2 regions of the Streptomyces sp. NPDC050610 genome follow, and region 2 is predicted to be linked to the other one. Evidence: predicted binding sites of a transcription regulator. Region 2 holds the regulator's gene; the other holds the start of a gene.
The links. Region 2 encodes HrcA, which represses chaperone genes, less so after heat shock. Its sites were predicted from a motif close to TTNGCACTCNGNNNNNCNGAGTGCNAA; they were not measured.
Positions count from the first base shown of each region.

Region 1: the regulator HrcA is predicted to act here: its motif matches at 10,626-10,652, upstream of groES (co-chaperone GroES).

Region 1 covers NZ_JBFAIV010000014.1:25,710-40,384, forward strand. The annotation lists gene tsaB (tRNA (adenosine(37)-N6)-threonylcarbamoyltransferase complex dimerization subunit type 1 TsaB) at 1-494, shown strand, start outside; gene rimI (ribosomal protein S18-alanine N-acetyltransferase) at 527-1,021, shown strand; gene AB0I22_RS18755 (hypothetical protein) at 1,162-1,515, shown strand; gene AB0I22_RS18760 (hypothetical protein) at 1,512-1,787, shown strand; gene AB0I22_RS18765 (arylamine N-acetyltransferase) at 1,847-2,737, opposite strand; gene AB0I22_RS18770 (phenylacetate--CoA ligase family protein) at 2,931-4,232, shown strand; gene AB0I22_RS18775 (alpha/beta hydrolase) at 4,596-5,534, shown strand; gene AB0I22_RS18780 (helix-turn-helix domain-containing protein) at 5,702-6,418, opposite strand; gene AB0I22_RS18785 (MFS transporter) at 6,539-8,077, shown strand; gene AB0I22_RS18790 (hypothetical protein) at 8,165-8,542, shown strand; gene AB0I22_RS18795 (methyltransferase domain-containing protein) at 8,630-9,829, opposite strand; gene groES (co-chaperone GroES) at 10,800-11,108, shown strand; gene groL (chaperonin GroEL) at 11,245-12,867, shown strand; gene AB0I22_RS18810 (SDR family oxidoreductase) at 13,077-13,850, opposite strand; gene AB0I22_RS18815 (MOSC domain-containing protein) at 13,847-14,566, opposite strand; gene AB0I22_RS18820 (LysR family transcriptional regulator) at 14,647-14,675, shown strand, end outside.
Region 2 covers NZ_JBFAIV010000013.1:23,471-38,145, reverse strand. The annotation lists gene hemW (radical SAM family heme chaperone HemW) at 1-1,045, shown strand, start outside; gene AB0I22_RS17890 (DUF3097 domain-containing protein) at 1,090-1,908, opposite strand; gene AB0I22_RS17885 (MBL fold metallo-hydrolase) at 1,943-2,662, opposite strand; gene hrcA (heat-inducible transcriptional repressor HrcA) at 2,963-3,979, shown strand; gene dnaJ (molecular chaperone DnaJ) at 3,980-5,116, shown strand; gene AB0I22_RS17870 (nitronate monooxygenase) at 5,411-6,604, shown strand; gene AB0I22_RS17865 (16S rRNA (uracil(1498)-N(3))-methyltransferase) at 6,601-7,344, shown strand; gene AB0I22_RS17860 (hypothetical protein) at 7,385-7,756, opposite strand; gene AB0I22_RS17855 (hypothetical protein) at 8,025-8,375, shown strand; gene AB0I22_RS17850 (DUF6531 domain-containing protein) at 8,372-12,649, shown strand; gene AB0I22_RS17845 (hypothetical protein) at 12,661-13,116, shown strand; gene AB0I22_RS17840 (hypothetical protein) at 13,275-13,769, shown strand; gene AB0I22_RS17835 (histidine triad nucleotide-binding protein) at 13,874-14,233, shown strand; gene AB0I22_RS17830 (ribonuclease Z) at 14,249-14,675, shown strand, end outside.

The sequences.
Region 1 (14,675 bases), on a different contig from region 2:
TCGTCGTCGGCGTCGGCCCCGGCCCGTACACCGGGCTGCGGGTCGGCCTCGTGACGGCCGCCTCCTTCGGCGAGGCCCTGGGAGTCCCGGTGCACGGGCTGTGCACGCTCGACGGCATCGCCTACGCGGCCGGAACCACCGGTGAGCTGCCCGGCGAGTTCGTGGTGGCCACCGACGCCCGCCGCAAGGAGGTCTACTGGGCGCGCTACGCCGACGCCCGCACCCGCCTCGGCGAGCCCTCCGTCGACCGCCCCGCCGACATCGCGGACGCGGTCGGCAGCCTGCCGGCCGTCGGCGCGGGCGCGCTGCTCTACCCGGACGACTTCGCGGACATACGGCCCGGCCTGCCCCAGCACCAGTCCGCCGCCGCGCTGGCCGCCCTCGCCGCCGAGAAGCTCGCCGCGGGCGAGGAACTGCCGGCCCCGCAGCCGATGTACCTGCGCCGCCCGGACGCCAAGGTGCCGGCCAACTACAAGGTGGTCACGCCCCGGTGAGCGCCCCCGCCGCCCCGGTGTCCGTGCGCGAGATGCGCTGGTGGGACCTCGGCCAGGTGCTGCCGCTGGAGCGCGAGCTGTTCCCGGACGACGCCTGGTCCAAGGGGCTGTTCTGGTCCGAGCTGGCGCACGCGCGCGGCCCGGGCGCCAACCGCCGCTACGTGGTGGCCGAGGACGCCGAGGGCCGCGTCGTCGGCTACGGCGGGCTCGCCGCCAACGACGGCACCGGCGACATCCAGACCATCGCCACCGCCCGCGACCACTGGGGAACCGGCCTCGGCGCGCGCCTGCTGACCGAGCTGCTCGCCGCCGCCACGGCCTTCGAGTGCCACGAGGTGCTCCTCGAAGTCCGCGTCGACAACGACCGCGCGCAGCGGCTGTACGAGCGCTTCGGCTTCGAGCCCATCGGCGTGCGCCGCGGCTACTACCAGCCCGGCAACGTGGACGCCCTCGTCATGCGCCTGCCCGGCCCGTCGCCGCGGGGCGGGGACGGCCCGGCCGAGCAGGGCGCCGAGAGCCGGGTCTGACGGCCGCGACGGAGGCAGCCGGCGGGGCGGGGGACGGAGGCGGAGACGGCCCGACCATCGGCTCGTCCGGGTGAACGAGGCTCTGTTCGGGGCTGGGTACCCTGGGCTGACGGCTCAGAATCGCGCCCATGGGAGAGAAAATGACTGCCAGCGCCCCCGAGCAGCCTCTGATCCCGCAGCCGCCCGCTACCGTCACCGCGCTGCGTCAGGCCATCGCCCAGATCGCTCCGGCCGCGCTGCCCGCCTTCACCCGTGAGCTGGACCAGGCCGCGGACCAGGCGAGGCAAGGCTCCGACCTCGCCCCACTGCGACGCTTCGCCACCCAGTGGGCCGCTTACGTGCAGATTCAGCGACAGCCGCGCGTCGCCGTGCGGCTTCGCGAGCTGGAAGACCTCACCGAGTCGGACGACGCTGCCCAGGCCCGCCGGGCCGCGGTCGAGATCGGGGGCATCCTCGACGACGCCTATGCCGCTGTCGCCCGGGCGGAACGTTGAGCACCGAAGCCTGGAGCTGGGAGTACGACCCGGACCGCGAACACGTCGCGGGAGGCGTGCCGGCCGAGATCGTGACCGAGGTCGAACGTCTCGCGGGCCAGCTCGTCGAACTCGCCGCTGTCGGCGTGGACGTCACGGACATGGGCCAGGGCCCTCGGGCCGGTGGGCTGCGCCGTATGGACGCCGCCGGCGGCTGGTTCCACTTCCTGGTCGCCCCGAGGATTCAGGTGATCATCATCGTGAAGATCGTTCCGCCGTTCGGGAGCCTTTAGCCGGCCCGGCCGGCTGTGACCAAGGCCCACGGATTCCGCTGTCGCCCGGGGCGCAGGCGTCAGGAGCGGTCCTCCGCGGATGCGACGGCGGCCTGTGTCCCCTCCGGTGCGGCGATCTTGAAGTCAGCGGCCAGGACCCGCATCACCTCGTCCGCGCCGGTCAGTTCCCGTTCCTTACGGGAGCCGTCCGGGGCGGTCTTCGCGAGCGTGCGGCCGCGCAGGGCCAGGTGGCCCTCCGGGGTGATGCGAAGGGCGGTCAGGGCGCGGGAGAAGGGGGAGCGGGGGTGGGTGGCCATGTACCAGTTCATCACCTCGATGTCCGTGTGCAGGACGGGGTCGAGGGTGAAGGCGTACTGGTCGGCCCACGCCCCGGCCTCCCTGGCCTGGAGGACCCACAGGCCCAGCGGTCCGTCGTGCTCCTCCCGCACCAGGCGGTGCGACTGCTCCCCGGCCCGGAATTCGGTGTCCTCGACGAGCGGAATCGCTTCGAGCAGACTGCCGACGCCGCCGAAGCCGACGTCGGCGACGTAGCGGTGTTCCTCACCGGGGACGCGGACGAGCAGCAGCATGTGGGTGCGCGGCCGTACGGCGACGGGGTTCCCGGTCCGCACCCGCGCCGTGAGCGGCGTGACGTGGAAGCCGAAGGACCTGAGCACCGCGGCGAACAGGGTGTTCTGCTCGAAGCAGTAGCCGCCGCGCCCGCCGCGCACGAGCTTCGCCTCCAGATCGGGCAGCGCCAGCGAGGGGGCCGAGCCGAGCACGGCGGCCAGGTTCTCGAACGGGATGCTGTGCAGGTGCGCGCTGTGCAGGGAGCGCAGCACGGCCGCGGTCGCCCGCCGCTCGCCGGTCCAGCCGGTACGGGCCAGATAGGCGTCCAGGTCGGGGCCCGGGGCGTCGTCGGGCGCGGTCGCGGTGGTCGTCGTGCTCGCGGGGGCGGAAGTCGGTGGCATGCGTACGACCGTACGGAAATGAGCGGCGGGGTGCGTCGGGCCGGGGTGGCGGCCGAGCGGTCCTGCGGGCCCAGGACCCCGGGTGAGCTGCCGGGTTGCGAGATGGCGAACGCGGTGGGTTAGCCTGCGATCACAGTTGGTGACGGCGGCTTCCCGGTCGCCTTCGCCGTGCGGCGCCAGGGAGTTGAAGCACGTGAAGGACCCGCAGATCGCAGAGCTCATCCGGTTCGTCCGCGAACACTCGCCGTTCTACCGCGAGTTGTACGCCGGGCTGGCCGACGACACGGCGGAGCTGACCGCGCTCCCGCTCATCCCCATGCGCGACTACTGGGCGGCGCACGGCCTGCGCGACAGCCGGGTGATGACCGGGCCGCACACGGACGGCGTCGTCTTCAACACCGGAGGCACCACGTCCGCGCCCCGGATCTCCGTCTACACCTGGGACGAATGGCGGTCGGCGGGCCGCCTGTTCGGCGAGGCACTGGTCGCCGCGGGGCTGCGCGAGGGCGACCGGGTGGCCAACCTCTTCTACGCCGGGCGGCTCTACCCGAGCTTCGTCTTCCTCTACGACTGTGTGCAGGACCTGCCGGTGCGCACCGTGCAGCTGCCGATCAGCGGCAACGCGCCGCTCGACTTCACGGTCGGCGTCATGCGCGACTTCGCCGCCACCGTCGTGGCCGCGCCGCCCACCTCGCTGTGCCGGCTGGCGACGGAGGTCGTCGGGTCCGTGGGCTCGCTGCCGGACGTGCGGCTGGTGCTGTTCGGCGGGGAGGCGTTCTACGACGATCAGCTCGCCCTCATCGCCCGCGCGTTCCCGGCCGCCGAGGTCCGCTCCGGCGGCTACGGCAGTGTGGACGCGGGCGGCCTGGGCGGCCCGGTCCCGGACGAGCCCGACACGCGGGTGCACGAGACCTTCCCGGACAAGGTGCTGGAGCTGCTGGACCCCGACACCGGCGAGGTCGTCGAGGAGCCGGGGCGGCCGGGCCGGGTGGTCGTCACCGACCTCACGCGGCGGCTGATGCCGCTGCTGCGCTACCCCGTCGGCGACCTCGCCGAGTGGGTCGACTTCCCCCGCCGCCGCTTCCGGCTGCTCGGCCGCTCCGGCGAGGAGGCCAAGGTCGGTACGGTCAACGTGGACCTGGAGGGCCTGCACCGGCTGGTGGCGGGCGCGGACGAGGCGGGCCGGGCCGTCGGCATGCAGGCCGTGGTGCGGCACCGGGAGGGGCTGGACGAACTCGTCCTGCGGCTCGCGGGGGCGAGCGGGTCCGGGGTGGACGGTGCGGACGGGGCCGAGGGGGCTGACGGGGCCGATGCGGCGGGCCGCGCCGACCTGGAGCGGGCCCTCACGGCGCGCGTGCACGTAGAGGACTTCGCCGAGACGCTGGAACTCGGCCTGATCCACCCGCTCGCCATCGAATGGGTCGCGCCGGACGGCCTCGCCAGCAACCCCCGCACCGGGAAGCGGCTCCGGCTGATCGACGAGCGCGTCGGCTGATACGGGGGCGTCGGTGGGTGCGGGGGCGTCGGCGGGCCCGGGTGTCGGCGGGCCCAGGCGTCGATGGGTGCGGGCGTCGGCGGGCCCGCGGAGGCTCGCGCGCTCGCGCCCGTACTCATGTTCGCGCCCATGTCCGTACTAGCGCCCGTATCCGTACATGTCAGTCAGCCCCCGCCGTCCGGCCGCCGCGGGTGACTGTTCGAACGCGAACTCCCCCTCCGCACAAAGCCGTTGGTCGAAGCCTTGGCGGCCCTGTCGCGCGGCCCGTCCGCGCCCGGCGGCTGTGACCTCACCCCCGCAGTGCTCGTTGCTCTCGTGAACACCGCAAGCGACGCCGCTTGCCCAGCGAACGGAGACGCACTCGTGACGACGCTCACCGCTGCCGGGGAGGAGATCATTCCGCTCACCTTCGGCGGCCTCGCGTACGAGGGGCGGATCGTGCACCGGCCGGGCGCCCGCCTGGCACCCGTGGTCCTGGTCGGCGGCGCCTTCCAGACCAAGGCGGGCTGGGGGCGGTTGGAGCAGGGGTTCCTGGCCGACGCGACCGTGATCACCATGGACCTGCCCGGCGGCGGCGACGCCGACCGGCTGCCGCCGGAGTGCGGCTTCGACTTCCTCACCGGCGCGCTCGACCACCTGCTGAGGTCGGTCGCCCCGGGCCCGGTCAACGTCTTCGGCGCCTCCTACGGCAGCGCCGTGGCCTACCGCTGGGCCCGGCTCCACCCCGAACGCTGCGCGCGGCTCGTGCTGTTCGGCACCATGGCGCAGATGACGGAGCACGTCCGCGCGGTGCTCCAGCGCACCCTCGACCTCGCGGAGCAGGGGCGCCACGAGGAGTTCGTCGAGCAGGTGCTGGACGGCCTGGTGTGCTTCGAGCCGGACGCCGCCATCACCCGCCGCAACGTCGTCATCCGCTGCCTGACCAGCATGCTCAACAACATGACGGCGGACGAACTCGACAAGTACCGCGACAACACGACCCGGCTGCTGGACTACACCGCCGACCCCGGGGGCGAGCCCGCCGCCGTCCCCACCCTGGTCGCGACCGGCGAGTACGACCCGCTGACGACGCCGCTGCTGAGCCGGGCGGCGGCGGCCCGCTGCGGCGACGCGCACTTCACCACCATCAAGGGCGCCGACCACATGGCCCACCTGGAGCGGCCCGCCGAGGTCGTCGACCTGGCCGTGCGCTTCTTCGACGGCCGGCCGCTGAGCGGCCTGGAGTACTGCGGCCCGGTCGAGTACTTCGGGCGTACGGGCCGCCTCGCCACGGTGCCGCCGGGGCGGGTCGCCGGGCGGTAGGGCGGGTCACCGGACGGTACGAGCGGTACGAGGGGTACGAGCGGTAGCGGTCGGCGCGGGCGCGCACGGCCCGTACGCGCCCCCCGGCCCCGCGCCCGTAGGCCCGTACGCGCCCGGCCCCCGCGCCCGTACGCGCCCGCGTCCGTACAACCCGTACGCGCCCCCCGCTACTTCTCGCCCTCGCCGCCGCCCCCGCGGGCGAGCAGCCCGTCGGTGATCGCGGTGATCTGGTCGGCGACGTCGTAGTCCTCCGTCAGCTCCTGCCAGCGGTCGGCGAGCGCGGTCAGCCGCGGCAGTCCGTCCGGGTCCGCCGACGCGGGGGCGGAGAGCATCTCGGGGAAGTACCGCCGGCGGCCGGGCTGTCCGGCGCGGCGGGCCATGGCCGCCTGGAAGACGAGTTCGCCGTAGACGTAGTGCCACAGCGTCCGGTACGCCCGTACGGCCTGGCGCTCGTCGAGTCCGCAGCGCATCGCCGAGTCGATGATCTCCTCGACCATCCACAGCGCGTGCCGGTCGGTGACGTCGCCGAGGCCGAGGATCTCCACGACCCACGGCATCCGCCGCAGCACGTCGTGCATGTGGACGGTGACGGCGATGAGCCGTTCGCGCGGGTCCGCCGGCAGTTCGGGGCGGGGCAGGGTGCGTGCGGTGCCGACGAGCACGTGCATCAGCAGCTCGTCCTTGTCCTGGACGTGGTGGTAGAGGGCCATCGGCGTGCTGCCGACCTCCTTGGCCAGCCGCCGCATGCTCAGGGCCGCGACGCCTTCCTCCTCCAGGACGCGGCGCGCGGTGGCGACGATCGTCTCCAGTTCGAGTCGGCGGGGCCGCCCCACGGCCCGTTTGCCCTGTTCCTTCGCCACGTCCGTCGCCACTTCCTTCGTCACGGGCCCATTCTCTCAGCGGCTATTTTTATACGCGTATAGTAATGTCGATGGCAGAGAGATCCGCGGACAGACGCGCGGACCTGCGGAGTGGTTCCACGAGGTGGGACGGAAGGGGACGGCGTGAGCGACGAGGCCCGGCAGACGCGCTGGCTACTGGTGGTGGCGCTCACCGTGCAGTTCACGGTGGCGCTCGACATGGCGGTGGTGAACGTCGCGCTGCCCGACATGAAAGCGGACCTCGGCTTCACCGCCGAGGGCCTCCAATGGGCCGTGAACGCCTACGCGCTCGCCTTCGGCGGCCTGCTGATGCTCGGCGGCCGGCTCACCGACATAGCCGGGCGCCGGCGCACCCTGATGGCCGCGCTCACCCTCTTCGGCGTCGCCAGCCTCGGCGGCGGCCTGGTGTGGTCGCCCGGCGGGCTGATCGCCGCCCGCGCGGCCCAGGGCGTCGCGGCGGCGGCCCTCGCGCCCGTCGCCCTCGCCCTGATCACCGTCACCTTCCCGGCCGGGCCGGCGCGGTCGCGCTCGCTCGGGCTGTGGGGGATGGCCGGGGCCGCGGGCGGCGCCATCGGGGTGCTGGCGGGAGGGGTGCTGACCGAGGCCGCGGGCTGGCGGACCGTACTCCTGGTCAACGTGCCGATCGTGGTGTTCGCCTACGCGGCGGCCCGCCGTTCGGTCCCGGCCGACCGGCGCACCGGCCCGCCGCCGCGGCTCGACGCGGGCGGCGCCCTGCTGATCACGGTCGGCATGACGCTGCTGGTCCTGGGGGTCGTACGGACCGAGACGTACGGCTGGGGCTCCGCGATGACGATCGGCACGCTCGCGGTCGCGGCGGTGCTGCTGGCCGCGTTCGCCGCCGTCGAACTGCGGGTGGGCCAGCCGCTGCTGCGGATGGGGCTGCTGACCCACCGGCCGGTGCTGGCGGCCAACCTGTTCATGCTGCTGCTCGCGTCCGGGCAGTTCGCCGCCTTCTACTTCTCCTCGCTCTACATGCAGCAGGTGCTCGGCTACGGAGCGACCGCCACCGGCGTCGCGTTCCTGCCCTTCTGTGTCGGCCTGGTGGCCGGATCGATCCTCGCGCCGCGCCTCATCGCCCGGCTCTCGATGCGCTGGACGCTGGTCGTCGGCGGGGCGCTGGGCGCGGCCGGGTTCGCCTGGCTGGCCGGCGCGGTCGGCGTCGACGGCGGCTTCGCCGACTCGATCCTCGGCCCGTTCCTGCTCGCCAGCTTCGGCATCGGAATGTGCTTCGTGCCGCTGGGCACGGCCGGGACCGAGGGGGTCGCGGCCGCGGAGGCGGGCATGGCCTCGGGGCTGCTCAACAGCTCCCGGCAGATCGGCGGTTCGGTGGGGCTGGCCGCGCTCGTCACCGTCGCCGCGGGCGCGACGGGCGGCAGCCGCGCCGAGGCGCAGGCCAACGGGTACGCGACGGCCTTCGGGGTGGGCGCCGCGCTGCTGGCGGCGGCCGCGCTGACGGCGCTGCTGCTCCCGGCGCGTACGGGCGCGGAGAGTACTCGTGCGGCTGAACCGGCGTCGGGGGCGGGGCCCGGGGGCAGGGGCGAGGCCGGTGGCGGCGGCGGATCGCCGGTGACCGAGTCCGGTTCGACCGTGACCGAGTCCGGTCCTGGTCGCGACGGAGCACAGGAGGGCGCGCCGCGCTGAGCGTATTCTTGACTTCGGACGAAGCGAAGTCAGGGCTCACGCGGAGTTCCGTGGTGGGCCGCGCGTACGGGGAGGGCGGTCTCGCAGATGCACTGGTTCTGGTGGGTGTTCATCTTCTTCGCCCTGGGCGGTTTCACCAAGCTCGCGGACACCGCCCGTACCGCCTTCCGCACCCGCCACGAACGGAAGCTGGAGCTGCTGGAGTCCGGGCGGCGCGAGCGCCAGGCGGAGCGGCAGGCCGTCGAGGCGGCGAACAAGCAGCCGGAGCCGGTCTGCGGCTGCGGGCACCACCTCGCGAAACACGACAAGCAGGGCAAGTGCCATGAGACGGTCGAGGTTCCCGTCGCCTGGGACGCGGAGAAGAAACCCGTGCAGTACGAGCCGGGCGTGTGCAACTGCCAGCAGTACGTGGGCCCGCAGCCGCTGACGACGCTCTACGCGCAGGACCTGACGGACCTGGCGTAGCTGGCGGCCGGTGCGCTACGCGCAGGACCTGGCGGACCTGACACGGACCTGGCGGACCTGACGTAGCGGGCGGCCGGCGCGTCGGGCCTACTCGCCGGCGGGCCGGCCCAGCAGCATGGCGGGCGCTCCGGCCACCCGGGTCAGGAAGATCACGCAGGAGTTCGGCCCGGAGGGCTTGAGCTTCTTACGCAGTTCCTCGGGCTCGATCGCGGAGCCGCGCTTCTTGACGACCACGACCCCGATGCCGCGCTCGCGGACGATCGCCTTCAGCTTCTTGAGGTTGAAGGGCAGCGCGTCCGTGATCGCGTACGCGGTGGCGAACGGCGTCGGCCGCAGCTCGTCCGCCGTCACATAGGCGATGGTCGGATCGATCAGCCGGCCGCCCACCTGCCGCGCGACGTCCGCGACGAGATGGGCGCGGATGACCGCGCCGTCCGGCTCGTAGAGGTACGGGCCCACCGGGCCCGGCTCGGGATCGGGCAGCCCCGCGCCGCGCAGGGCGTACGGGCCGGGGAGCAGCGTCGCCGTGCGCGCGCCCGGCGCCTCGGCGCCGAACCAGAGCACGGCCTCCTTCACATCGCCGCCGTCCGAGATCCACTCCGCCTCCGCCTCGGCGGGGATGATCTCGTGCGGAATGCCCGGCGCGATCTTGAGCGCGGCGTACCGGGCGTTGCGCGCCGCCCCGACGGCCCAGGACAGGGGCGGCGAGTACGCCTCCGGGTCGAAGATGCGGCCGCGGCCGCCGCGTCGGGCCGGGTCCACGAACACGGCGTCGTACCCGGACGTGTCGACGTCGGCGACGTCCGCGCGGCGCACCTCGATGAGGTGGCCGAGGCCCAGGGCGGCGGCGTTGGCCCGTACGGCCTCGCAGGTCGCCTCGGACTGGTCGACGGCGAGCACCGAGATGCCGGCCCGCGCGAGCGCGATGGCATCCCCGCCGATGCCGCAGCACAGATCGGCGACGCTCCGCACCCCCAGCTCCGCGAAGCGCCGCGCACGGTGCGCGGCCACGGAGGCACGGGTGGCCTGCTCGACGCCGCCCGGCGTGAAATACATCCGGTACGCGTCCTCCGCCCCGAACTTCGCCACCGCCCGCTGCCGCAGCCGCGCCATCCCGAGCGCCGCCGAGACCAGTTCGGCGGGGTGATCGCGCCGCAGCCGCGTCGCTGTCGCCAGCTCCTGAGCCGGGTCATGATCACGCAACGCGTCGAGCAGCCCCTGCCCCTCATCAGTGAGCAGCGAGCCCAAGGCGGCACCACCGCCGGACGGATCAGAAGCGGAATTCAGTACAGACACCCGCCCATTCTCCCCACCCCACCCGCCAACCGCACGAGCCCCCGCACTGCGGCCTGCCGCTTGCGGCTTGTGCGGCGGGTGAGGGCAAGTGCGCCAGCCCGTCCGATGCGCGGGGGCGGGCGCCCGTCTGTCTCAGCCCGCCCGACGCGCGCGGCGTGCGCCCCGGCCTGTCCGGCGCGTGAGCGCCCGTCTTTCAGCCTGCCGGTGCGCGGGGCTGGCCTCCCGGGCTGTCCGGTGTGCGAGCGCCCGTCTTTCAGCCTGCCGGTGCGTGAGCGCCCGCCTTCGGCCCGCCCGGCGTTTGAGGGCAAGAAGCCCTGGTCGGTCCGGCGCGTGAGGAAGGCACCCCGGCCTCTTCGGCGCGCAAGCCCCCGTCTTCAGCTTGCCCGGCGCGCGGGGCAGGCGCCCCGGCCCGCTCGCTGCGCAAGCGCGCGTCTTTCAGCCGCCCGGCGTTTGAGGGCAGACAATCCCGGCCTGCCCGGTGCGCGGGGTCGGCCTCCCGGTCTGTCCGGTGCGCGAGCGCCCGCCTTCAGCCCGCCCGGCGTGCGCGGTGGGCGCCCCGGCCTGTCCGGCGCGCAGATGCCCGTTTTCCAGCCTGCCCGGCGTTTGAGGGCAGACAATCCCGGCCTGTCCGGAGCGCAGGGCTTGGCCTCCCGGCCTGTCCGGCGCGGAAGCCCGCGTCTTTCAGCCTGCCCGGCGTTTGAGGGCCGGGGCCCGGGGCAGAGCCCCGGAAGCCGGGCCGGCGTGCCCCGGCGGCACCCCCCGTTGCGTTGCGCAGAATTGCGCCGCATTGGCACTCCGCTTGACCGAGTGCTAACCGCGTCATAGTCTCGCATCTGGCACTCTCCACCGGGGAGTGCCAAACACAGCGACGGGCAGATCCGGCACCCGCGACGACGGATCACACCTGGTCGCCACCTCAGACAGTTAACCCCGTGAGATCTCCGAAGGGGGAGGTCGGATCGTGACGACCGCCAGCTCCAAGGTTGCCATCAAGCCGCTTGAGGACCGCATTGTGGTCCAGCCGCTCGACGCCGAACAGACCACGGCCTCTGGCCTGGTCATTCCGGACACTGCTAAGGAGAAGCCCCAGGAGGGCGCTGTCCTGGCCGTGGGCCCGGGCCGCTTCGAAGACGGCAACCGTCTTCCGCTCGACGTCGCCGTCGGCGATGTCGTGCTCTACAGCAAGTACGGCGGCACCGAAGTGAAGTACAACGGCGAGGAGTACCTCGTTCTCTCGGCCCGCGACGTGCTCGCGATCATCGAGAAGTAATTCACCGAAGTTTGCCTGATCTGCGCCCCTGGCTCCCCGCGTCTGAAAAGCCGGGCGCCCGGGGCGCAGTTCGTTTGAGCGATAGCGGTCACCGCCGCGTGGCCGGGGATCGCAACGAGAGGACTTGAAGCAACTCATGGCGAAGATCCTGAAGTTCGACGAGGACGCCCGTCGCGCCCTTGAGCGCGGCGTGAACAAGCTTGCCGACACCGTCAAGGTGACGATCGGCCCCAAGGGTCGCAACGTCGTCATCGACAAGAAGTTCGGCGCCCCGACCATCACCAACGACGGCGTCACCATCGCGCGCGAGGTCGAGATCGACGACCCGTACGAGAACCTGGGCGCCCAGCTGGTGAAGGAGGTGGCGACCAAGACCAACGACATCGCGGGCGACGGCACCACCACCGCCACCGTGCTGGCCCAGGCGCTGGTCCGCGAGGGCCTGCGCAACGTCGCCGCCGGCGCCTCCCCGGCCGCCCTGAAGAAGGGCATCGACGCCGCGGTCAAGGCCGTGTCCGAGGAGCTCCTCGCGACGGCCCGCCCGATCGACGACAAGGCCGACATCGCGGCCGTCGCCGGCCTGTCCGCCCAGGACAAGCAGGTCGGCGAGCTCATCGCCGAGGCGATGGACAAGGTCGGCAAGGACGGTGTCATCACCGTCGAGGAGTCCAACACCTTCGGCCTGGAGCTCGACTTCACCGAGGGCATGGCCTTCGACAAGGGCTACCTGTCCCCGTACATGGTCTCCGACCAGGAGCGTATGGAGGCCGTGCTCGACGACCCGTACATCCTGGTCCACCAGGGCAAGATCGGCTCGATCCAGGACATGCTGCCGCTGCTGGAGAAGGTCATCCAGGCCGGCGCCTCCAAGCCGCTGCTGATCATCGCCGAGGACGTCGAGGGCGAGGCGCTCTCCACCCTGGTGGTCAACAAGATCCGCGGCACGTTCAACGCCGTGGCCGTCAAGGCCCCCGGCTTCGGCGACCGCCGCAAGGCCATGCTCGGCGACATCGCCACCCTCACCGGTGCGACCGTCATCGCCGAGGAGGTCGGCCTCAAGCTCGACCAGGCCGGTCTGGACGTGCTGGGCACCGCCCGCCGCGTGACCGTCACCAAGGACGACACGACCATCGTCGACGGCGGCGGCGACTCCGCCGACGTCGCGGGCCGCGTCAACCAGATCAAGGCCGAGATCGAGTCCACGGACTCGGACTGGGACCGCGAGAAGCTCCAGGAGCGCCTCGCCAAGCTCGCCGGCGGCGTCTGCGTCATCCGCGTGGGTGCGGCCACCGAGGTCGAGCTCAAGGAGAAGAAGCACCGTCTGGAGGACGCCATCTCCGCGACCCGCGCCGCGGTCGAGGAGGGCATCGTCTCCGGTGGCGGTTCCTCGCTCGTGCACGCCGCGAAGGTCCTGGCGGACTCGCTCGGCAAGGAGGGCGACGAGGCCACCGGTGTCGCCGTCGTCCGCCGCGCCGTCGTCGAGCCGCTGCGCTGGATCGCCGAGAACGCCGGCCTGGAGGGCTACGTCATCACCTCCAAGGTCGCCGAGCTCGACAAGGGCCAGGGCTTCAACGCCGCGACCGGCGAGTACGGCGACCTGGTGAAGGCCGGCGTCATCGACCCGGTCAAGGTCACCCGCTCCGCGCTGGAGAACGCCGCGTCCATCGCGTCGCTGCTGCTCACGACCGAGACCCTGGTCGTCGAGAAGCCCGCCGAGGAGGAGTCCGAGGCCGGTCAGGGCCACGGCCACGCTCACTAGTCACCCCTGGTGACACGCGGTCGCCGAGGCGGCCGTAGCGCGCGGAGACCCGGCGCCCCTTCGGGGGAGCCGGGTCTCCGCGCTTCGGTCACGCCGACGGCTGCCGGGGCGGGGCTGCTCCGGCCCGTACGTCCGTACCGGTATGTGTGTACCGGTATGTGTGTCCGTACCAGTCCGTCCGTACAGTCCGTCCGTTCGTACCGCCCGGACTACTGCGGCCCGTATTTGCGGCCCGTGCTCGACGACACCCGAGAGAGCGCGCCGCGCGGCGCGATCTTCGCCAGGCTCGTCAGCGCCTTGTACCGCGGGTCCGGTACGGACAGCGATTTGCCGCGCGCCAGATCCCGCAGGGCCGCGTCGACCAGCTTGTCGGCGTCCAGCCACATCCACGCCGGGATGTTGCCGGTGCCCATGCCCGCCCGCTGGTGGAACTCGGTCCGTACGAAACCGGGGCAGAGCGCCATCAGCCGCACCCCGCTCCCGGCCAGGTCCCGCGCGGCGCCCTGGGTGAACTGGACGACCCACGCCTTGCTCGCCCCGTACGTGCCGCGCGGCACGAACGCCGCCACCGACGCGACGTTCACCACCCCGCCGCGCCCCCGCCCGCGCATCGAGGCCGCCGCCGCGCTCGTCAGCCGCAGCACCGCCTCGCAGTGCACCTTGAGCATCGTCAGCTCGTCGGCCATCGGCACGTCGAGGTAGTTGCCCTTGTTGCCGAACCCGGCGTTGTTCACCAGCAGGTCCACCGGGTGCGTACGGTCCGCGACGCGCTCCTCGACCGCGGCGATCCCCTCGTCCTGCGAGAGGTCGGCGCGGAGCACCTCCGCCTCCACGCCGTGCCGGTCGTGTAGCTCGGCCGCCTGGTCGCGCAGGCGCTCGGGGTCGCGCGCCACCAGCACCACGTTGTGCCCGTCGGAGGCCAGCCGCCGGGCGAAGGCGGCACCGATGCCGGCCGTCGCTCCCGTGATCAGTGCAGTCGTCATACGCGAACGTTAGTGCCCGGCGAGCCCTCGCCGCTCGCCGCCTGTCCGCCTTCTTCGGCCTTGCGGGCGACGTAGTTGACGGCCTGTCGCCTGGTCACCTCGGGCAGCGGGTCGCCCGCAGCCAGGAGGCGCGGCAGAAGTTCGCGTTCCGTGGTCACCGCGCGGAAGAAGAACGAGACCGTCACCTCGTGGTCCGGCCGGTGCACGATCTCGACGGGGTCGCCGGCGCGGATCTCGCCGGGTTCGAGCACCCGCAGATACGCGCCGGGCAGCGCGGCCCGGGTGAACCGGCGCACCCAGCCCTTCTCCTGGAGCCAGCCCGCGAACGTACGGCACGGGATGCGCGGCGAGGTCACCTCCAGCAGCAGGTCCGGGCCGACGCGCCAACGCTCCCCGACGAGCGCGCCGCTGACGTCGATCCCGGCGGTGGTGAGGTTCTCGCCGAACACGCCGGGCGCGAGCTCGCGCCCCAACTCCCGCTCCCAGAAGTCGAGTTCCTCGCGCGCGTAGGCGTACACGGCCTGGTCGTCGCCGCCGTGGTGGCGCAGATCGCAGACGGCGTCCCCCGCGACGCCGCTGCCTCCGGTGCCCTTGGGGCCCGGCGCGGCCACCGCCACCGGGCCGTCGGCGGGGCGCTTGTCGATGCCCGTACCGGCATCCCAGTCGGTGTAGTCAGCGGTCTTGGGTCGGCCGAGATTCACGGTGAGCAGACGCATGGGCAGCAGGGTAGACGAAGTGCCCCAAAGTGGTGTGCGAATATTTTCAGCCACCTCCAAGCTGCCCTTATGCTCAAAGCATGATCGAGGCTCGTCATCTCAGGGTGCT
Region 2 (14,675 bases):
CGCCTCGCGCGACAACTACGCCGAGACGCTGGCGCACGAGATCCGGCTGGCCCGGAAGGTCCTGGGCGACGACCCCCGCCCCGTGGAGACCGTATTCGTCGGCGGCGGCACCCCCACCCTGCTGCCCGCGGCGGACCTGGTGCGCATGCTCGCCGCGATCCGGGACGAGTTCGGGCTCGCGGACGGCGCGGAGATCACCACGGAGGCCAACCCGGAGTCCGTGAACCCGGCATATCTGGCGGAGCTGCGGGCCGGCGGCTTCACGCGCGTCTCGTTCGGAATGCAAAGCGCGCGGCAGCACGTACTGAAGATCCTCGACCGTACGCACACACCCGGCCGGCCCGAGGCGTGTGTGGCCGAGGCGCGCGCCGCCGGGTTCGAGCACGTGAACCTGGACCTGATCTACGGCACGCCGGGGGAGAGCGACGCGGACTGGAAGGCGTCGCTGGAGGCCGCGATCGGGGCCGGCCCCGACCACGTCTCCGCGTACGCGCTGATCGTCGAGGAGGGCACCCAGCTCGCCCGCCGCATTCGCCGCGGCGAGGTCCCGATGACCGACGACGACGTGCACGCGGACCGCTACCTGATGACGGAGGAGGCACTGTCGGGCGCGGGTTTCCGCTGGTACGAGGTGTCGAACTGGGCCACCACGCAAGCCGGCCGCTGCCGCCACAACGAGCTGTACTGGCGCGGCGCCGACTGGTGGGGCGCGGGCCCGGGCGCGCACAGCCACGTGGGCGGCGTGCGCTGGTGGAACGCCAAGCACCCCGGCGCGTACGCCCAGGCGCTCAGCGACGGCCGGTCGCCCGGCGCGGGCCGCGAGCTCCTGTCGGCGGAGGACCGCCGCGTGGAGCGGATCCTGCTGGAACTGCGGCTGAGCGAGGGCTGCCCCCTGGACCTCCTCGCCCCGGCGGGGGCCCGCGCCGCCGCCCGCGCGCTCGCGGACGGACTGCTGGAGCCCGCCCCGTACGAGCGCGGCCGGGCCGTCCTCACGCTGCGCGGCCGGCTGCTGGCGGACGCGGTGGTGCGGGACCTGGTGGACTGAGGGGCTCCCCGGCCTTGAGGGGCCTGAGGAGCGCGGCGCCCCCGCTACCCCGTGACGAAGTCGATCAACTCCTCGACGCGGCCCAGCAGCGCCGGCTCCACGTCCTTGTAGCTGCGCACCCCGCCGAGGATGTGCTGCCACGCGGCGCCCGTGTTCTCCGGCCAGCCCAGCGACCGGCAGACGCCCTTCTTCCAGTCCTGGCCGTGCGGGACCGACGGCCAGCCGGCGATGCCGACGGAGGCCGGCTTCACGGCCTCCCAGACGTCGATATAGGGGTGGCCGACCACGAGAACGTTCGCATCCGTGACCTCCGCCGCGATCCGGGACTCCTTGGAGCCCGGCACCAGGTGGTCGACGAGCACGCCGAGCCGGGCGTCCGGCGCGGGGGAGAAGTCGCGGACGATGGCGGGCAGGTCGTCGATCCCCTCCAGGTACTCGACGACGACGCCCTCGATGCGCAGATCGTCGCCCCAGACGCGTTCGACCAGCTCGGCGTCGTGGCGGCCCTCGACATAGATGCGGCCCGCGCGGGCCACGCGCGCCCGCGCGCCCGGGACGGCCACCGACCCGGAGGCCGTACGGGCCGGGCCCCGCGCGGCCCGCTGCTGCGGCCGTACGAGCGTGACGACGCGCCCCTCCAGCAGGAACCCGCGCGGCTCCATCGGGAAGACCCGGTGCTTGCCGAACCGGTCCTCCAGGGTGACGGTCGGCCCCTGGGCCGTCTTCTCGCACCGGATCACCGCGCCGCAGAAGCCCGTGGCGACCTCCTCGACGACGAGGTCGGGATCGGCCGGCACCTCGGGCGCGGGCGCGGTCTTCTTCCACGGGGGTGTCAGGTCGGGGCCGTACTCTCTGCTGCGCATCCGCCAGACGATAGAAAAAGTGACCGGGCGCGCGTCACGACACGCCGAAGCGGGCCGCCAGAGCGTCGCGTTGATCACGTACGAACCGGGCATCCACCACGGCTCCGTGACCCGGCACGTACACCGCGTCATCGCCGCCGAGCGCCAGCAGCCGGCCGAGGGCGGCCGGCCACTGCCGGGGCAGGGCGTCCGATCCGGCCTGCGGTTCGCCGGACTCCTCGACCAGGTCGCCGCAGAAGACGATCTCCGGCGGGCCCAGCACGCACACCGCCAGATCGTGCGCGGAATGGCCCGGTCCGACGTTGGCGAGCAGCACCTGCCGGCCGCCGAGGTCGAGCGTCAGCTCGCCGCTGACGGTGTGGTGCGGGCGTACGAGCAGGTCGGCGGCTTCCGCGGCGGCGGAGGCGGCCACCCCGTGCCGTACCGCGTCCTGCCGCAGCGCGTCCTTCGCGCCCGCGAGGTGATCATCGAGCCCCACCGCGCCGTACACCTGGACCCCGGCGAAGGCCGCCGTGCCCAGCACATGATCGAAGTGCGGATGCGTCAGAGCGATATGCGTCACGGGACGGCCGAAGAGCCGCCGCACCTCGCGGCGGATCTCCGCGCCCTCGCGCAGCGTCGACCCGGTGTCGACGACCAGTACGCCCGTATCGCCGAGCACGGCCCCCACCGTGCAGTCCCAGCCCGGCAGCCTGCGCCGCACCACCCCCGGCGCGAGCGTTTCCCAGTGCGCCTCTTCCCAACTGCTCTCCATACCCAGACGCTAGACCCTGCGGTCGGACTCCCGCCCGCTCCGAGGCGCCCGGCGCGCGCCCAAGCCGCCGGTCCGCACCGCGGGCGGGCGACGGGAGTTCGCGGGCAGGGTCCGGCGAGAGCGCGATACGGTTGCCTGTCGGACCCGTCCAGCCGACGGGCCCGCCCTTGCCCTGGTCGTGGCACCCGGCCGTACACTGGCTGAGGGTGGCTGGCACTCGTGACCATGGAGTGCCAAGTGGGTGCCGAGTGAGAGACAGGGGAAAGTCCCCGGTGGACGGCTGGACGGGAGGTGTGCGCGATGCTGAACGAACGCAGGCTTGAAGTGCTGCGCGCCATCGTCCAGGACTATGTGGGCACGGAGGAGCCGGTCGGCTCCAAGGCGCTCACCGAGCGGCATCAGCTGGGCGTCTCCCCGGCCACGGTGCGCAACGACATGGCCGCGCTGGAGGACGAGGGCTTCATCGCCCAGCCCCATACGAGCGCGGGCCGCATCCCGACCGACAAGGGCTACCGGCTCTTCGTGGACAAGCTGGCGGGCGTCAAGCCGCTGTCGACGCCGGAGCGGCGGGCCATCCAGAACTTCATGGACGGTGCCGTCGACCTCGACGACGTGGTGGGGCGCACGGTCCGGCTGCTCGCGCAGCTGACCCGGCAGGTCGCCGTGGTGCAGTACCCGTCGCTGACGCGCTCGACCGTGCGCCATGTGGAGCTGCTCTCACTGGCCCCGGCCCGTGTCATGCTCGTACTGATCACGGACACCGGGCGGGTCGAACAGCGTATGGTCGACTGCCCGTCGCCGTTCGGCGAGACGGCGCTCGCGGATCTGCGGGCGCGGCTCAACAGCCGGGTGGTCGGACGCCGGTTCGCGGATGTTCCGCAGCTGGTGCAGGACCTCCCGGAATCCTTCGAAGCGGAGGACAGAGGAACCGTTTCGACGGTCCTGGCGACTCTGCTGGAGACCCTGGTCGAGGAGACCGAGGAGCGGCTGATGATCGGCGGCACCTCCAACCTGACTCGATTCGGGCATGATTTCCCGTTGGTGATCCGGCCGGTGCTGGAGGCGCTGGAGGAGCAGGTCGTGCTCCTCAAGCTGCTCGGCGAGGCCAAGGATTCCGGCATGACTGTACGAATCGGGCATGAGAATGCTCATGAAGGGCTGACGTCCACATCGGTCGTCGCCGTCGGCTACGGTTCGGGCGACGAGGCAGTCGCCAAACTCGGCGTGGTCGGACCGACCCGCATGGACTACCCCGGAACGATGGGAGCGGTACGCGCAGTGGCACGTTACGTCGGACAGATCCTGGCGGAGTCGTAAGTGGCCACGGACTACTACGCGGTCCTCGGCGTACGGCGGGACGCCTCGCAGGACGAGATCAAGAAGGCCTTCCGGAGACTGGCGCGTGAGCTGCACCCGGATGTGAACCCGGATCCGAAGACCCAGGAGCGGTTCAAGGAGATCAACGCCGCTTACGAGGTGCTGTCGGACCCGCAGAAGAAGCAGGTCTACGACCTCGGCGGCGACCCGCTCTCGCAGTCGGCGGGCGGAGGCGGCGCCGGCGGCTTCGGCGCTGGCTTCGGCAACTTCTCCGACATCATGGACGCTTTCTTCGGGCAGTCGTCGCAGCGCGGCCCGCGGTCGCGCACCCGGCGCGGCCAGGACGCCATGATCCGGCTCGACATCGACCTGAACGAGGCCGCGTTCGGCACCACGAAGGACATCCAGGTCGACACGGCGATCGTCTGCGCGACCTGCAGCGGCGAGGGCGCGGCCCCGGGCACGTCCGCCCAGACCTGCGACATGTGCCGCGGCCGCGGCGAGGTCTCGCAGGTCACCCGGTCCTTCCTCGGCCAGGTCATGACCTCGCGGCCGTGCCCGCAGTGCCAGGGCTTCGGCACCGTGGTGCCGACCCCGTGCCCGGAGTGCGCGGGCGACGGGCGCGTACGCTCCCGCCGCACCCTCACGGTCAAGATCCCGGCGGGCGTCGACAAGGGCACCCGCATCCAGCTCGCGGGCGAGGGCGAGGTCGGCCCCGGCGGCGGCCCGGCCGGCGACCTGTACGTGGAGATCCACGAGAACCCGCACCCGGTCTTCCAGCGGCGCGGCGACGATCTGCACTGCACGGTCACCATCCCGATGACCGCGGCGTCCCTGGGCACGAAGGTGCCGCTGGAGACGCTCGACGGGATGGAGGAAGTCGACATCCGGCCCGGCACCCAGTCCGGCCAGTCGATCCCGCTGCACCAGCGCGGCGTCACGCATCTGCGGGGCGGCGGGCGCGGGGACCTCATCGTGCATGTCGAGGTGCTGACGCCCAGCAAGCTGGACCCGCAGCAGGAGGACCTGATGCGGCAGCTCGCGAAGCTGCGGGGCGAGGAGCGGCCCACGGGCGAGTTCAAGCCGGGGCAGCAGGGACTGTTCTCGCGGCTGAAGGACGCTTTCAACGGCCGGTGACGGCGGTAGGGCTGTGCGCGTCCAGCGGCCGGTGACGGCGGGTTGGGCTGTGCGGCATCCAGCGGCCGGTGAAGACCGGTCGGGCTGTGCGGATTCAGCGGCCGGTGACGGCCGGGCGGACTGTGCGGAATTCCGCTCAATGTCTGCCCAACCCTGCTCAGCGGTCCGCCCGAGCGCCCGCCCGACGGCCGTCAGGAGAACGCTCCTGGCGGCCGTTGAGGCGGAATGGTCGCGCAATGGTGGGGCATACCCGTCGATGACGAATCATCGTGGAGGGCGTGACACTATGTGGTCATGCCCTGTGCTCTGACCGATCTTTACCGATACCCGATCGTGCAGGCCCCCATGGCGGGCGGTGCTTCCACTCCCGTATTGGCCGCTGCCGTGAGCGAAGCGGGCGGTCTCGGCTTCCTCGCCGCCGGCTACAAGACGCCGGAGGCGATGTACGAGGAGATCAAGCAGATCCGCAGCCTCACCGACCGGCCCTTCGGCGTGAACCTCTTCATGCCGCAGCCCTCCGTGGCGGACCCGGCGGCGGTCGAGGTCTACCGCGAGCAGCTCGCGGGCGAGGCCGCCTGGTACGAGACGCCGCTCGGGGACACGGACTGCGTCGGCGACGACGCGTACGACGCCAAGCTGGCGATCCTCGCCGACGATCCCGTCCCCGCCGTCTCCTTCACCTTCGGCTGCCCCTCGCGCGCGGTCTTCGAGACATTCGCCAAGGTCGGTACGGCGACGGTCGTCACCGCGACCTCGGCCGCCGAGGCGCAGGCCGCCCAGTGGTCGGGGGCCGACGCCGTCTGCGTCCAGGGCATCGAGGCCGGCGGCCACCAGAGCACCCACCGGGACGACCCGCACGCCGACGGTACGGGCGCGGGCCTGGGGCTCCTCGCGCTGATCACCCAGGTCCGGGAGACCGTGCAGATACCGATCATCGCCGCGGGCGGCCTGATGCGCGGCGCCCAGATCGCCTCGGTGCTCGCCGCGGGCGCGGTCGCCGCCCAGCTCGGCACGGCCTTCCTGGTCTGTCCGGAGTCCGGCGCCCACACGCTCCACAAGCGCGCGCTGACCGACCCGGTGTTCGTACGCACCGAACTCACCCGCGCCTTCTCCGGCCGCCCCGCCCGCGCCCTCGTCAACCGCTTCATGCGCGAACACGGCCCGTACGCCCCGGCCGCTTACCCGCAGCTCCACTTCCTCACCGCGGGCCTGCGCAAGGCCGCGGCGAAGGCGGGCGACCCGCAGGGCATGAACCTGTGGGCGGGCCAGGGCCACCGCCTGGCGCGGGAGCTGCCGGCGGGCCAGCTGGTGGAGGTGCTGACGGCCGAACTTCAGTCGGCGCGGGGGGCGTTGGTGGAGGAGATGATCGGTTCGGCCGACGCGGGCGGACCGGTGGGTTCGAGCGGGCGGCATGCGTCGCAGGGGACGCACGCGGCACACGGGCAGCACGGCTCGCACAGTTCGCGTTCGCAAGGAGAGGTCGTATGACGGCGCCGGTGTTCCTGGCCGACTCGCTGGCGGGGGCGGAGGCGGGCTCCGTCGTCGCTCTCACCGGCCCCGAAGGCCGGCACGCGGTCTCGGTCCGCCGCCTGCGGGTGGGCGAGGAGGTCACCCTCACGGACGGCGAGGGCGTCGGCGCGTACGGCACGGTGGCCGCGCTGGAGGGCAAGGACCGCCTGGAGGTGTCCGTCACGGAGGTCCGTACGGAACCGGCCCCGCGGCCCCGCATCACCGTCGTCCAGGCCCTCCCCAAGGGCGACCGCGGGGAACTGGCGGTGGAGACGATGACGGAGACGGGCGTGGACGCCATCGTCCCCTGGTCGGCTTCGCGCTGCGTCACGCAGTGGAAGGGCGACCGCGGCCTCAAGGCCCTGGGCAAGTGGCGCGCCACGGCCCGCGAGGCGGGCAAGCAGTCCCGCCGCCTGCGATTCCCGCAGGTCTCCGACCTCATGACGACGCGTCAGGTGGCGGCCCTGCTGGCGGACGCCGCGTTCGCCGCGGTCCTCCACGAGGAGGGCAGCGACCCCCTGGCCACCTCCCCCCTCCCGGCGGCCGGCGACCTCGTCCTGATCGTCGGCCCCGAAGGCGGCGTGTCCCCGGACGAGTTGACCGCCTTCGCGGACACGGGCGCGAAACCGTACCGCCTGGGCCCGAGCGTGCTCCGCACCTCCACGGCGGGCACAGCGGCGACGGCGCTGCTGCTGGGACGGACGGGGCGTTGGGCCTGACGGCCCGCTCCGCGAAGAGGCCGCAACGCGGTGCGGGTGCTCAGCCCCCGCTGTGCCCGCTGCCTTTCTCCGGGTTGTCCTCGAAGCACACGACGAAGTCCTTGGCCCCGGCCGCCGTGAGCGTTCCGGTGGTCCCCTTCACATCCCAGCATGAGATCTCGGTGACGGATTCGTCGTCCCGCTTCAGCACCTTGTAGGCGGCGTGCGCGTCCCCGCAGTCGTGTTTCTTGATCTGCGGCTGCTTTTTGGTGCCCGTGTTCTCGAAGCAGTCGCCAGCCTGGATGTCCTCCGCATCGTCCTTGCCGGTGAACCCGTTCACGGCGAAGGAGGCGGCGAGCGCGGCGACGAACAGCCCGAAGATGATTCTGTTCCGGACTATCTTGCGGCGGTTCGGTTTGATCGGGTCGCCCAAGGGCGGCAGGGTGATCAAGGAAGTTCCCCCCGGAAACGATGGTGAAACGATGGTGATCGTCGGCTGTCGAAGGGTGAACGGTAGCGGATGCGAGACCGCCGGCTCAGCCCCGTATGCCTGTTTATGGCATTTGCTCGCAACGGAAATGGCGTGCTCCCTCCCCGAGCCATGTTCTTTTGCCCTGGCATTGCGTCGCGTTGGGCGAGCCGTGGTCTCCGCTTCCTAGGGTGGAACTTTGCGCGGGGGCGGGCAGCGGGGGAGGCGTGCGATGGGCGACGGGCACGACAGTGGCAAGGTCCTGGACATCAAGACGGCGGACATCAAGTCGGTGGCGCCGGTCTTCAAGCGGCAGGGCAAGGAGCTGAGTTCGGCGCTGACCGAACTGATCACCATCTTGGACGGGCTGGGGGAGCCGTGGGGCGAGGACGCGAAGAAGTTCGGGACGGACTATCTCGCCAATGTCCGGTCGATGGAGAGTTCGGCGGGCATTCTGGTGCTGGGACTCGTCAGTGTCCATGAGGCGCTGAGCGATATGGCGGACGGTCATGTCGACAATGACGAGGCGATCGCGGGCATCTTCACCAAGGAGAAGGCCGGGCCGGGCAAGGGCGGCCGGTGAGCGCCGCCGAGAAGGCCAAGGGGATTCTCGAACACCTGGGTCTGCATTGGCCGGCCGGAGATCCGGGAAAGCTGCGGGAAGCGGCCAAGGCGTGGCGGACTTTCGCCGGCCGCGTCGACGATGTGCATACGCCGGTGCACCACGCGGCGTCTTCCCTTATCCACAACAACAAGGGCGAGGCGATCGACGCCTTCGAGGTCTTCTGGTCGCGCTATGCCAAGGACGGCGGCGCGGGCTGGCTGCACGACCTCGCCAAGGCGTCTCGGGATATGGCCGACGGCCTGGACGAGCTCGCCCGTCGGATCGATGACGCCAGGCACAAGTTGTGGACGTCGATCGAGGCCAGTGCCGCGGTCATCGTGGCGGGGGCCGCGGCGACGTGGTTCACCGGCGGGCTGTCGGACATTCCCGCGGCACTGGCCGTAGAGGGAATCCTCGGGCTCGGCAGCGAACTCGAACTGGCCATCGTGACGGCCGCGGAGGAGATCGCCGCGAACGCTCTGGTGGGCGCGGCCTTCGGCGGCGTGGAGACGGTGGCGCTCGACCTGGCCGTCGCGCAGCCGGTCAAGATACTCCGAGGTGACCAGAGCGGGATCAGCCTCACGGAGATCAACGACGCCGCGAACAGCGGCATGCTCTACGGGGGCGTGTTCGGAGGCGGGGCGGCGGGTCTTTCCAGAATGCCTCCCAACGGGGAGCTGTTCCGCTTGCCGCAGCCGGTCGGCAAGGGCATTGAACTGCTGCGCCGGAATGTGATCAAGCTGGGGCAGGCGTGCCGGCGGGGCAAGGAAATGCCGTGTGTCGGGGAGCCGATCGATGTCGCGTCGGGCGACATGCTGATGATGCAGACCGACCTCGTATTGCCTGCCGACTTGCCGTTGGTCTTCGAGCGGACGCACCTGTCGTCGTATCGGGCGGGAGTGTGTTTCGGCCCGGCATGGGCCTCGACGCTGGACGAGCGTATTCAGCTCGACGCGCAGGGGGTGGTGTTCGCGGCGGCGGACGGAATGCGACTGGTGTATCCGGTGCCGCGTCCCCAGGAGCCGGTGCTGCCGGTGAAGGGCGCGCGCTGGCCGCTGGAGTGGGACGGGAGGCCGGATGGGACCGTGACCATCACCGATCCCGGTACGGGGGTCGTCCGCACCTTCGGCCATTCCCGGCCCACCTCCGAACCGGGCACGGTGGAACTGCCGTTGGAGAGCCGGCGTGACCGCAATGGCGCGCGTATGGACGTGGAGCGCACGGCCGAGGGTGTCCCGACCGGAATCCGCCACAGCGGTGGCTACTACCTGGCCGTCGATACGCAGGGGCCGCGGATCACCGCGCTGCGACTGCTGGAGGAGGCGCCGTCGCGCTATGCGGGGGAGCCGCGCGGCGATGCCGACGGTAGTCTCCGTAACGGCGGTACGGTGGTGGTGCGTTACGGCTACGACGCGGCGGGCAACCTGACCGAGGTCGTCAACTCCAGCGGCAAGCCGCTCCGTTTCACGTACGACGAGGCGGGGCGCGTCACCTCCTGGACGGACCGGAACGGAACGTCCTTCGCGTACGTCTACGACGCCCGGGGCCGGGTGGTGCGGACGGAGGGGAGCGACGGAGTCCTCTCGGGCACGCTCGCGTACGACGATGACGCGCACACGACGGTGTACACCGATTCGCTGGGCCGGCGTACCGCCCACCGGTACAACGCGGACGGTCAAGTGACATCGGAGACCGACCCGCTGGGCCATGTCACCCGCACCGAGTGGAACGACCGGGGCGACTTGCGCACCGCCGTGACGGACCCGTTGGGCCGTACGACGCGCTACGCGTACGACGCGCTCGGGAACCTGACCGAAGTGATCCTGCCGGACGGCTCGGCGGGACGCGCCACGTACAACGGGCTCGGCCGGCCGGTGGAGGTCGTCGAGCCGGGCGGCGCGGTGTGGCGGCATGCGTACGACGAGCGCGGAAACCTCACGGCCACAGTCGACCCCATGGGCGCGGAGACGCGCTACGCGTACGACGACGCCGGCCACTTGATCGCGGTCACGGACCCGCTCGGGCACACCCGCCGTGTGACCGTCGACGCGGCAGGGCTCCCCGCGGCCGTCACCGATGCGCTGGGCCACACGACCACGGTCCGCCGGGACGCCTGCGGCCGTGTCGTCGAGACGACCGACCCCCTGGGGCACACGACGCGGATGGGGTGGACGACGGAAGGCAAGCCGCGCTGGCGGGAGCTGCCGGACGGGGCGCGGGAGACCTGGGAGTGGGACGGGGAGGGCAACCTCCTCACGTATACGGATGCTGCGGGGAACGTCACGCGTCAGACGTCCACGCATTTCGACGTCCCGGCGACGCGTACGGACCCGGACGGCGCGGTGTACGCCTTCGCGTACGACACGGAGCTGCGGCTGACGGGGGTGACGAACCCGCAGGGGCTGACCTGGAGCTATGAGTACGACCCGGCGGGCCGCCTGGCGTCGGAGACGGACTTCGACGGCCGGACGCTGACGTACGAGCATGACGCGGCGGGTGACGTGGTCGCGCGCACGAACGGGGCGGGGGAGAGGCTGCGCTTCGAGCGGGATGCGCTGCGGAGGGTGGTGGAGCAGCGCGGCGACGGGGGTGCGACGGTTGTGTATGAGCACGACGCCGCGGGTCGCTTGGTCAGGGCGGCGAACGCGGACACGGAACTGGTCATGGAACGGGATGCGCTGGGGCGTGTGCTGAGGGAGAGCGTCAACGGCCGGGCGACGACGTATGAATACGACGCGTTGGGCCACCGCCTGCTTCGGGTCACCCCGTCGGGAATGGCGTCGGAGTGGGCGTACGACGCGGAGGGCAACCCAACCGAACTGCGCTCGGACGCGGGTGCGTTGGCCTTCACGCGCGACGCGGCGGGGAGGGAGACGGAACGGTCCCTGGCGGGCGGCTCGATCCTGCGGCAGACCTGGGACAAGAGTGACCGCCTGACCACACAGACAATCTGCGGTACGCAAGCGAACGATCTTCTGCAACACCGCGCCTACGCCTACCGCCCGGACGGCTATCTCACTGAAATTCGCGAACTCACCTCTGGCACACGCCGCTTCGACCTCGACGCAGTCGGCCGGATAACGGGTGTAAGCGCTCATGGTTGGACGGAGTGCTACGCTTACGACGGTGTCGGCAACCTGACGCGAGGCGAGGCCCCGGCGCACGGGTCCTCAGGTGAGCGGGAATTCAGTGGGGCCTTGATTCGGCGGGCGGGCCGCACGCGGTACGAATACGACGCCCAGGGACGCCGGACCCGCAAGACCCGCAAACTCCTCAACGGCCAGACGAGAACGTGGACGTACGCGTGGAGCGCGGAGGACCGCTTGACGGAGTTGGTGACGCCGGGAGGCGAGCGCTGGCGCTATGCGTACGATCCGCTGGGACGTCGAATAGCGAAGCAGCGCCTATCGGATACGGGGGCCGTGGCGGAAGGAACGCATTTCACATGGGATGAGAGCCGCCTGGCCGAACAGATATCGCCCGATGGCCGAGCCGTCACGTGGGACTACGCCCCGCATACTCACTGCCCCCTGACGCAAACGGATCGCCGTCCCTTGAACCGTACGGCGGGCGAGTCTCTGATAACCAAGTACGCGGAACTCTCCGACCCGGGTGAGGCCACTCAGTTCCACGCGATCATCACCGACCTGGTCGGTACCCCCATGGAGTTGGTCACGCCTGCGGGCGAGGTGGCCTGGCAGCATCGCACGGCACTTTGGGGTGCCGACTCACCGGCCCCGACGGACACCAGTACCGCCACCTGCCCTCTCCGATTCCCGGGTCAGTACGCGGATGCGGAAGCGGACCTCCACTACAACTATTTTCGTTACTACGACCCGGAAATCGCGAGCTACGTCAGCCCGGATCCGCTGGGCCTTGATCCTGCACCGAACCATTATCGCTACGTGGATAATCCGCTGACGCTCTCGGACGTGCTCGGGCTGGGCTGCGGCACTCTGGATCTTTCCGGCGCGACGCCGCACCAAGGGCGCTTCCCGAAGACGTCCCAGCCGAATGAGACCTTGGTTCGGCGTAAGCAGGACGGAAGCGTAACCGCCTATGCCGTCTATGATTCCGATGGGGCGATGGCCAAGCGAGTGGACATAGACCCAGATTCTGCCGTGCACAACGGAATTGCGCCGCCTCATGTGGTGCCGATGGAAAAGCACGTAAATCCGAAGACCGGCAAGATATACTACAATTGGGGCGAGACGAGGCCGGCTCGACCGGACGAAATTCCCACCGGCCACTGATAGGGGAACCCGTGGATCCGAAAACACATCCCGAGATCAAATCCTGGACCGACGGATATACGGGTGAGCTCGACTCGGTCGATTTCCTTATGGGGAATTGCACGGTCGGGATGTGGCTGGCTTTCGCTCATTTGATGAACCCGGAGTTCGTGGAGGTGCGGGGCTGCGTCCTCTGGGAACGTGTGTATGAGCCGAGGAATTTCGAAGAGTGGTATGCGCGGCTGGATGGCGATGTGCGCAGGGTGGAAGATCTGCTCAACCGGTTCGTGGTGGGATACGCCGTCGACTGTGGTGAGTCCGGCGAGGATGAGGAAGCGCTCAAGGATATCGCGCAGGTCCTCGCCTTTTCTTGGGAGTCCGCCCTTGCGCGGCATTTCCCGTCGCGGAGCTTTCAGGTCCAGGTGCTGGCGACGGATGATGGGCCGACCGTTGTCTTCAGTCAGGCGGTGTCGGACGGCCGGTCCTGACGGTCGGTGACAGGGGTGGAGCGGTGCGGAGGGCGCCTGCTCAGGAGTGGCCGATGAAGCCCTAGTACCGCAGTCGCCGTGGTGGGAGTCTGTCCTCTATGGGGGCATTCAGGTGGTTACGGGGTCGCAGGGTGTTGTGGGGGACCGGGGTGGTGGCGGTGGTCGGCGTTGGGGTGGGGGCGTTGGTGGGGTGTGAGCCGAGTGCGGGTGGGCTCAGCACCATCGCTGTCTCCGTTACCACCGATCAGCTCGCCACCCGCGCGCTGGAGCGCAACCACGTCTCCGTGCAGTGGCTCGGCTGTTCCGGGGAGGTCGAGGAGACGGGGAAGAAGGGCGAAGGGTCCCCGCCGCCTGTGACCGCCGTCGGGGTCGACTGCCAGGGGCAGACCCGGGACGGGAAGAAGATCATCGTCTACGGGCGGGTCACCGGCGTCAGCGGTGACGCCTGCGTCCGCGGCAACCTCACCGCCAAAGTCGACGGCCGGACCGTCTTCACCTCCACCGTGCTCGGCTCCTGTGCCGGGGACGCTTCCTCCGCTCCTGCCGGCAGCGGTGGCGGCGGGGGGCCCGAGACCAGTCGGCCGAGTCAGTCCAGTTGGGCCCCGCAGCCCTGGCCCTCGGACAGTTGCTCCACCACCCTCCCCGGTAAGTGACACCCGTCCCGCCTCACCGGTCATCGGGCTGTCGGTCCCGGCCGGTAGCATCCGGTTCGTACGCGCGGGCCGCGCGCGGCAAACGATGCGGGAGGAGCCCACCGGTGGCGGGAGAAGCGCAGGCCGACTGCCTGTTCTGCAAGATCGTGGCGAAGGAGGTGCCGGCGACCGTCGTGCGGGAGAGCGAGACGACCGTGGCGTTCCGGGACATCAACCCGCAGGCGCCCACGCACGTCCTGGTGATCCCCAAGGCGCACTACCCCGACGCCGCCTCGCTCGCCGCCGCCGAACCGGCCGTCGCCGCCGATGTGCTGCGCGAGGCCGGGGAGATCGCGCGGGAGGAGAAGGTCGACGGGACCGGGTACCGGATCGTCTTCAACACCGGCGCCGGCGCGGGGCAGACCGTCTTCCACGCGCACGCCCACGTGCTCGGCGGGCGCGGCCTCAACTGGCCCCCCGGATAGCCGGGAGCAGGTCCGTTGTCCGTACGTGAACTCGTCGTTCTCGGCACCGCCAGCCAGGTGCCGACCCGGCACCGCAATCACAACGGCTATCTGCTGCGCTGGGACGGCGAGGGCATCCTCTTCGATCCGGGCGAGGGCACGCAGCGGCAGATGCTGCGCGCGGGCGTAGCGGCGCACGACCTCAACCGGCTGTGCGTCACGCACTTCCACGGCGACCACTCCCTCGGCCTCGCCGGGGTCATCCAGCGGATCAACCTCGACCGCGTGCCGCACCCCGTCGTCGCCCACTACCCCCGCAGCGGCCAGCGCTTCTTCGACCGGCTGCGGTACGCGACCGCCTACCGCGAGACCGTGCAGCTCGTCCAGGAGCCCGTATCGGGCAGCGGCGGCACGCTCGCCGAGTCCTCCTCGTACGAGCTGGTCGCGCGCAAGCTCTCGCACC